DNA from 2 places in the Klebsiella sp. NPDC088457 genome. Region 1 is predicted to be linked to the other one. Evidence: riboswitches for the same ligand, from Rfam matches in the RefSeq annotation. Region 1 holds a riboswitch; the other holds the start of a gene.
What was found. A riboswitch is a leader RNA that binds a small molecule or an ion and turns the genes downstream of it on or off. The one in region 1 is predicted to bind thiamine pyrophosphate.

Region 1 (3,204 bases):
TAGGCGCCATCCAGCGCATGCTGTTGCCGGGCATCGCTGCGGCTGCCGCGCGGATGCACGCTGGCGATCATCTCGCCGACGATGCCGACATCGGCGGCGCGGAGTTCGCCGGTGACCATGTCGACGATCTGCGCCCCGGTCAGTAAGAGGTCAAAAGGGACTTCGCCCCGGGCCGCCTGGACGGCGCGGCGGCGGTTTTCAGCACTGCTGGACATAACAACTCCGGCACAAGGATAATGGCGATACTCTAGGTGGACAGCAAACGTTTGCCCAGATGAATAAATTTATCACCCGATAAGCTCGGGTTATTCTGGCTGATTACCCTTAGCGAAGAACACCATGACCGAACCGTGGCAGCGCCTGCCCGCGCTTTCTCTGAAACAGCTACAGTATTTTGTCACCCTGGCGCAGCTGCGTCATTTCACCGATACCGCCAACCGGCTGGCCATCAGCCAGCCGGCGCTGAGCAGCGCGCTGCGGCAAATTGAAACGGTGCTGGGCGGCAAGCTGGTCAACCGCACGGCCTCTTCGGTGACGCTGACCGATCTGGGGGCGGCGATTTTGCCGCACGCTCGTCGCGTGCTGAGCGTGTCCCAGCTGGCGTTTGATGACATGCAGCAGATTGTCGCCGCCGGCGGCGATGGCACGGTACGGATTGGCCTGGTGCCGTCGGTCAGCTCGCTGCTGTTTCCCCTGCTGCCGCAGACCCTGGCGCAGACTTTTCCCCGCCTGCGGGTCGAGTTTCACGACCAGACCAACGATGCGCTGGTGCGCGAGCTACAAAGCGGACAGATTGATTTTGCTATCGGCGCCCTCGACAGTTCGCTTCCTGACGCGCTGCAGGTCTATCCGCTGCGGGAAGATCCGTTTGTCGCAGTGCTGCATTGCGAGGATCCGCTGGCCGACCAGCCGCACCTGCCGTGGAAGCTGCTGGCCGGGCGCGATATTGCTGTGTTCTCGAAGGGCAATATTCAGCGTCTGGTGGGCGCGCTGGCGGAGAGCCACCGCCTGACGCTGAATACGCGTTATCAGGTTGATTATATTGAAACCCTGTATGGCCTGGTGCGCTCGCGGCTGGCGATCGCCATTCTGCCCGAGCTGTATACCACCCACCTGCAGGATCCTGGCCTGACCATCGCCCAGCTGCAGCAGCCCGCGTTGGCGCGTACCGTGGCGTTAATGCGCGGGCCGCAGGCGCTGCCGCCGCTGATTGAGAACTGTTTTGCGCTGCTGCTCAGTTCGCTACGCGAAGCCGATCCGCGGCTCAGGGGAGATGCTTGATCAGCACATCGACCGTCAGGTGATTAATATACTCCAGCGAATGGGAAGCCATGACCCCCAGCAGCCGGTTGCGGTGCCCGGCGATAAGCAAATCAATTCCCCGCTGGCGTACGCAGGCGTCGACATCCTCAAAACGGCGGGCGGTAACCAGCGCCAGGGTTTGCACCGGCAGGGGGACGCTGGCCGCCAGCGCGTTGAGCAGCGCTTTTGCCTGAATCACCTCCTGGGAGACATTATCATCCAGCAGGCTATCGGAGACATAGTTCAACGCCCGGTAGTCGGTGCTGATATGGGCGAGGGTGATGCGCATGGCGTTCTCTTCCGCCATGTTAGCCGCATGCCGCAACAGCGGTATGCCGTCAAGGCTGTTGTTAATCAGCACCAGGGCATGGTGATAAACGGGCATAGCCGTACCTCGAGATAGGTGTGACCGCGAACGCCGGTCCCTGCGATTAAGTTTGTGCCCGTTCGGGCATGAAAGCAAACGGATAAATGGATAACCGGCCAGGCGCCAGGAGACGTCGCGCGGGAGATGACACAAGATGGCTTGCGCTGGCATGCGGCTTCCCGTAACCTGCCAGCAGAGAATGTTTATATCTTCTTGATGACTCGGGGTGCCCTTCCTGGTGAAGGCTGAGAAAAACCCGTAATACCTGATCTGGATAATGCCAGCGTAGGGAAGTCAGAGACCAGCGGGTCGTTGCTTCTTCATCGCCTGGCTGGAGCAAACGATGCAAGCTGAGCCACTCAATCCCGCGCATATTGCGCACCTGCAACATCTCTTTCGCCGCCACGCCCCCCTTGTTCACTGCATGACCAATGATGTGGTGCAGACCTTTACCGCCAACGTGCTGCTGGCGATCGGCGCCTCGCCGGCGATGGTTATCGATCCGCAAGAGGCGAGCCAGTTTGCCGCCATCGCCGATGCGCTATTGATTAATGTCGGTACCTTAACTGTCGAACGGGCGACCGCCATGCGGGCGGCGGTACACAGCGCCCAGCGGGCGGGTAAGCCGTGGGCGCTGGATCCGGTGGCGGTCGGCGCATTAACGCTGCGCACTGAGTTTTGCCATGAGCTGCTGAGACTGCACCCGGCCGCCATTCGCGGCAACGCCTCCGAGATCATGGCGCTGGCCGGTATGAGCGCCGGCGGACGCGGCGTCGATACCACCGATACCGCAGCGGCGGCACTTCCTGCCGCCCAGGCGCTGGCGCGTCAGCTCAATAGCGTTGTCGCGGTGACCGGCGAGGTGGATTACGTCACCGACGGGCAGCGTACGCGGATGGTGACCGGCGGCGACCCCCTGATGACCCGGGTGGTGGGTACCGGCTGCGCGCTCTCGGCGGTCGTGGCGGCCAGCGCCGCGCTGCCGGGGGACCGTCTGGAAAACGTCGCGGCCGCCTGTGGCCTGATGAAACAGGCGGGCGGTCAGGCAGCGCGGCAGGGCGGCCCGGGGAGCTTTACCCCGGCACTGCTGGATGCCCTGTACGGGGAGATAAAACCATGAAACGCATCAATGCCTTAACTATTGCCGGCACCGATCCCAGCGGCGGCGCGGGGATCCAGGCCGATCTGAAAACCTTCTCGGCGCTCGGCGCCTATGGCTGCTCGGTGATCACCGCCCTGGTGGCGCAGAACACCCGCGGCGTACAGTCGGTGTATCGCATCGAACCCGATTTTGTCGCCGCTCAGCTGGATTCGGTGTTCAGCGATGTACGCATCGATACCACCAAAATCGGCATGCTGGCGGAAACGGATATTGTTGAAGCCGTGGCGGAGCGCCTGGCACGCTATCAGATTGACAACGTGGTGCTGGATACGGTGATGCTGGCGAAAAGCGGCGACCCGCTGCTGTCAGCGTCGGCGGTGGCGACGTTACGCACGCGCCTGCTGCCGCGGGTATCGCTGATCACGCCGAATCT
Region 2 (3,204 bases), on a different contig from region 1:
GACGCTGGATATTCATCTTACCCAACCCGATCGCTGGCTACCGTGGCTGTTGGGGCAGGTTTCGGCGGTGGTGCTGCCGCGTGAATGGCAGTCGATGGCAAACTTCGCCAGCATGCCGGTAGGCACCGGCCCTTATGCGGTGGTGCGCAACAATCAAAATCAGCTGAAGATCCACGCCTTCGACGACTATTTCGGCTACCGGGCGTTAATCGATGAGGTTAACGTCTGGGTGCTCCCGGAGATTAGCGACGAACCCAACGGCGGCTTAACCCTGCAGGGGACAACGCACAGTGAGAAAGCGATAGAGAGCCGTCTTGAGGAAGGGTGCTATTACCTGCTGTTTGATGCGCGCAGCCCGCTTGGCGGCAACGCCGCGGTGCGCCAGTGGCTGAGCTATCTGTTCCAGCCTGCGAACCTGCTTTACCACGCGGGCGAACACTACCAGGGCAACTGGTTTCCGGCCTATGGCCTGCTGCCCCGCTGGCACCACGCCCGCAGCCACGTCTGTGAAAAACCGCCGGGTCTGGAATCCGTCACCCTGACCTATTACCAGGACCACGTCGAGCACCGCGTCATGGGCGGGATCATGGCGACGCTGCTGGCGGAGCACGAGGTGAAGCTGGTGATTCAGGAGCTGGAGTATGAAGAGTGGCACCGCGGCGATGTCGTCAGCGACGTCTGGTTGAACAGCGCCAACTTTACCCTGCCGATTGATTTTTCTCTTTTCGCCTGGCTGTATGAAGTCCCGCTGATCCGGCATTGTATCCCCATCGACTGGGAGAAGGACGCCAGCCGCTGGCATGCGGGCGAGTTAAACCCGGCCACCTGGAGCCAGCAGCTGCTGGCCAGTCAAACCATCGTCCCGCTGATCCACCACTGGCTGATGATCCAGGGGCAGCGCAGTATGCGCGGCGTGAGAATGAATACCCTCGGCTGGTTTGATTTCAAATCCGCATGGTTTGCGCCGCCGGAGCCGTAGCGTTTTTCTCCGCAGGCGCCATTGTTGCTGCCAGCGGCGGGCGCGTGAGGGTTTTGCGCGCGGCCCCGGCGCAACATAACCATCAAATAGTCCTGATGAGCCGGGCGTTTAAGCGCTTTCCGTCCACTCACAAAATCATTACACTAACGCCGTTCTCAACGGGGTGCTGATAAACGTGCGCAGACTCATCTGATGAAGCGTACAGGCTGAGAAAATACCCGTCGAACCTGATCCGGATAACGCCGGCGAAGGGATTTGAGGCCCACTCAAAATCCTTTGCCCCCCCTTTTTTATGAGGTGCAAAGTGTTGAAAAAATTACTTCCGCTGCTGGCGCTGGTCGCCGCCCCCGTTTTTGCCAAACCGGTGCTTACCGTCTACACCTATGACTCTTTCTCAGCCGAATGGGGCCCGGGTCCGGTGGTCAAAAAAGCCTTTGAAGCCGACTGCGGCTGCGAACTGAAGTTCGTGGCGCTGGAAGACGGCGTGTCGTTGCTTAACCGTCTGCGGATGGAAGGCAAAAATAGCAAAGCCGATGTGGTGCTCGGGCTGGATAACAATCTGCTGGAAGCGGCGGCGCAGAGCAAATTGTTCGCCAAAAGTCATATCCCGACCACCGCGGTCACGGTGCCGGGCGGCTGGAATAACGATACCTTTGTGCCGTACGACTACGGCTACTTCGCCTTCGTCTACGATAAAAACAAGCTAAAAAATCCGCCGAAAAGCCTGAAAGAGCTGGTCGAAAGCGAACAAAAATGGCGCGTGATCTACGAAGATCCGCGCACCAGTACGCCGGGGCTGGGGCTGCTGCTGTGGATGCAGAAAGTATATGGCGATAAGGCGCCGGAGGCCTGGCAGAAACTGGCGGCGAAAACCGTCACCGTCACGAAAGGCTGGAGTGAGGCCTACGGTCTGTTCCTGAAAGGGGAAAGCGATCTGGTCCTCAGCTATACCACCTCGCCGGCCTACCATCTGATTGAAGAGAAGAAAGACCACTACGCGGCCGCCGATTTTGCCGAAGGCCACTATCTGCAGGTTGAAGTCGCGGCGCGCACCGCCGCCAGCAAACAGCCTGAGCTGGCGGAAAAATTCCTCCGGTTTATGGTTTCCCCAGGTTTCCAGAACGCGATCCCGACCGGCAACTGGATGTATCCGGTGACCCAGGTTGCGCTGCCGGCGGGTTTTGACACGCTGGTGAAACCGCAAACCACCCTCGAGTTTACCCCGCAGCAGGTCGCCGCAGAACGTCAGACCTGGATCAGCGCATGGCAACGCGCCGTCAGCCGCTAAGCATCGGCTGGCTGGTACCGGGCCTGACGGCCGCCACGGTGCTGGTCGCCGTCGCGCTGGCCGCGTTTCTGGCGCTCTGGAGCAGCGCGCCGGAGGCGGCATGGCATTCGGTGTTCCGCGATAGCTATCTGTGGCACGTGGTGCGTTTCTCCTTCTGGCAGGCGTTTCTCTCGGCGCTTCTCTCCGTCGTACCGGCTATCTTTCTCGCCCGCGCGCTGTACCGCCGCCGCTTTCCGGGACGCACCCTGCTGCTGCGCCTGTGCGCGATGACGCTGATCCTCCCGGTGCTGGTGGCCGTGTTTGGTATTCTTAGCGTCTATGGCCATCAGGGCTGGCTGGCGACGCTGTTTCACGCCGTCGGCTGGCAGTGGGATTTCTCCCCCTATGGCCTACAGGGCATTTTGCTGGCCCACGTTTTCTTCAACATGCCGATGGCAACCCGCCTGCTGCTGCAGGCGCTGGAGAATATTCCCGGTGAACAGCGGCAGATAGCCGCCCAGCTGGGCATGCGCGGCTATCACTTTTTTCGCCTGGTGGAATGGCCGTGGCTACGACGGCAGATTCCCCCCGTGGCGGCGCTGATTTTTATGCTCTGTTTCGCCAGCTTTGCCACCGTGCTGTCGCTCGGCGGCGGCCCGCGGGCTACCACTATTGAACTGGCGATCTATCAGGCGCTGAATTTTGATTATGACCCGGCCCGCGCGGCGATGCTAGCGCTGATCCAGATGATCTGCTGCCTCGGGCTGGTCCTGCTCGCCCAACGGCTGAGCAAAGCGGTTGCCATCGGGGTGACGCAGGTTCACGGCTGGCGCGATCCTGATGACCGCCTGCACAGCCGTCTTGCCGACGTGGCGCTGATCGTTATCGCCCTGCTGTTGCTACTGCCGCCGCTGCTGGCGGTGGTGGTTGACGGTCTGAATAACAATCTGTTCAACGT

Region 2: another riboswitch for thiamine pyrophosphate. It lies ahead of thiB (thiamine ABC transporter substrate binding subunit); the one in region 1 lies ahead of thiM (hydroxyethylthiazole kinase).

The regions. Positions count from the first base shown of each region.
Region 1 covers NZ_JBJDNH010000015.1:106,324-109,527, forward strand. Annotated here, with positions in the region: gene ACI2JR_RS11975 (adenine deaminase) at 1-215, opposite strand, end outside; gene ACI2JR_RS11980 (LysR family transcriptional regulator) at 340-1,281, shown strand; gene ACI2JR_RS11985 (universal stress protein) at 1,265-1,687, opposite strand; TPP riboswitch at 1,882-1,978, shown strand; gene thiM (hydroxyethylthiazole kinase) at 2,013-2,789, shown strand; gene thiD (bifunctional hydroxymethylpyrimidine kinase/phosphomethylpyrimidine kinase) at 2,786-3,204, shown strand, end outside.
Region 2 covers NZ_JBJDNH010000004.1:36,421-39,624, reverse strand. Annotated here, with positions in the region: gene sgrR (HTH-type transcriptional regulator SgrR) at 1-979, shown strand, start outside; TPP riboswitch at 1,129-1,251, shown strand; gene thiB (thiamine ABC transporter substrate binding subunit) at 1,284-2,267, shown strand; gene thiP (thiamine/thiamine pyrophosphate ABC transporter permease ThiP) at 2,243-3,204, shown strand, end outside.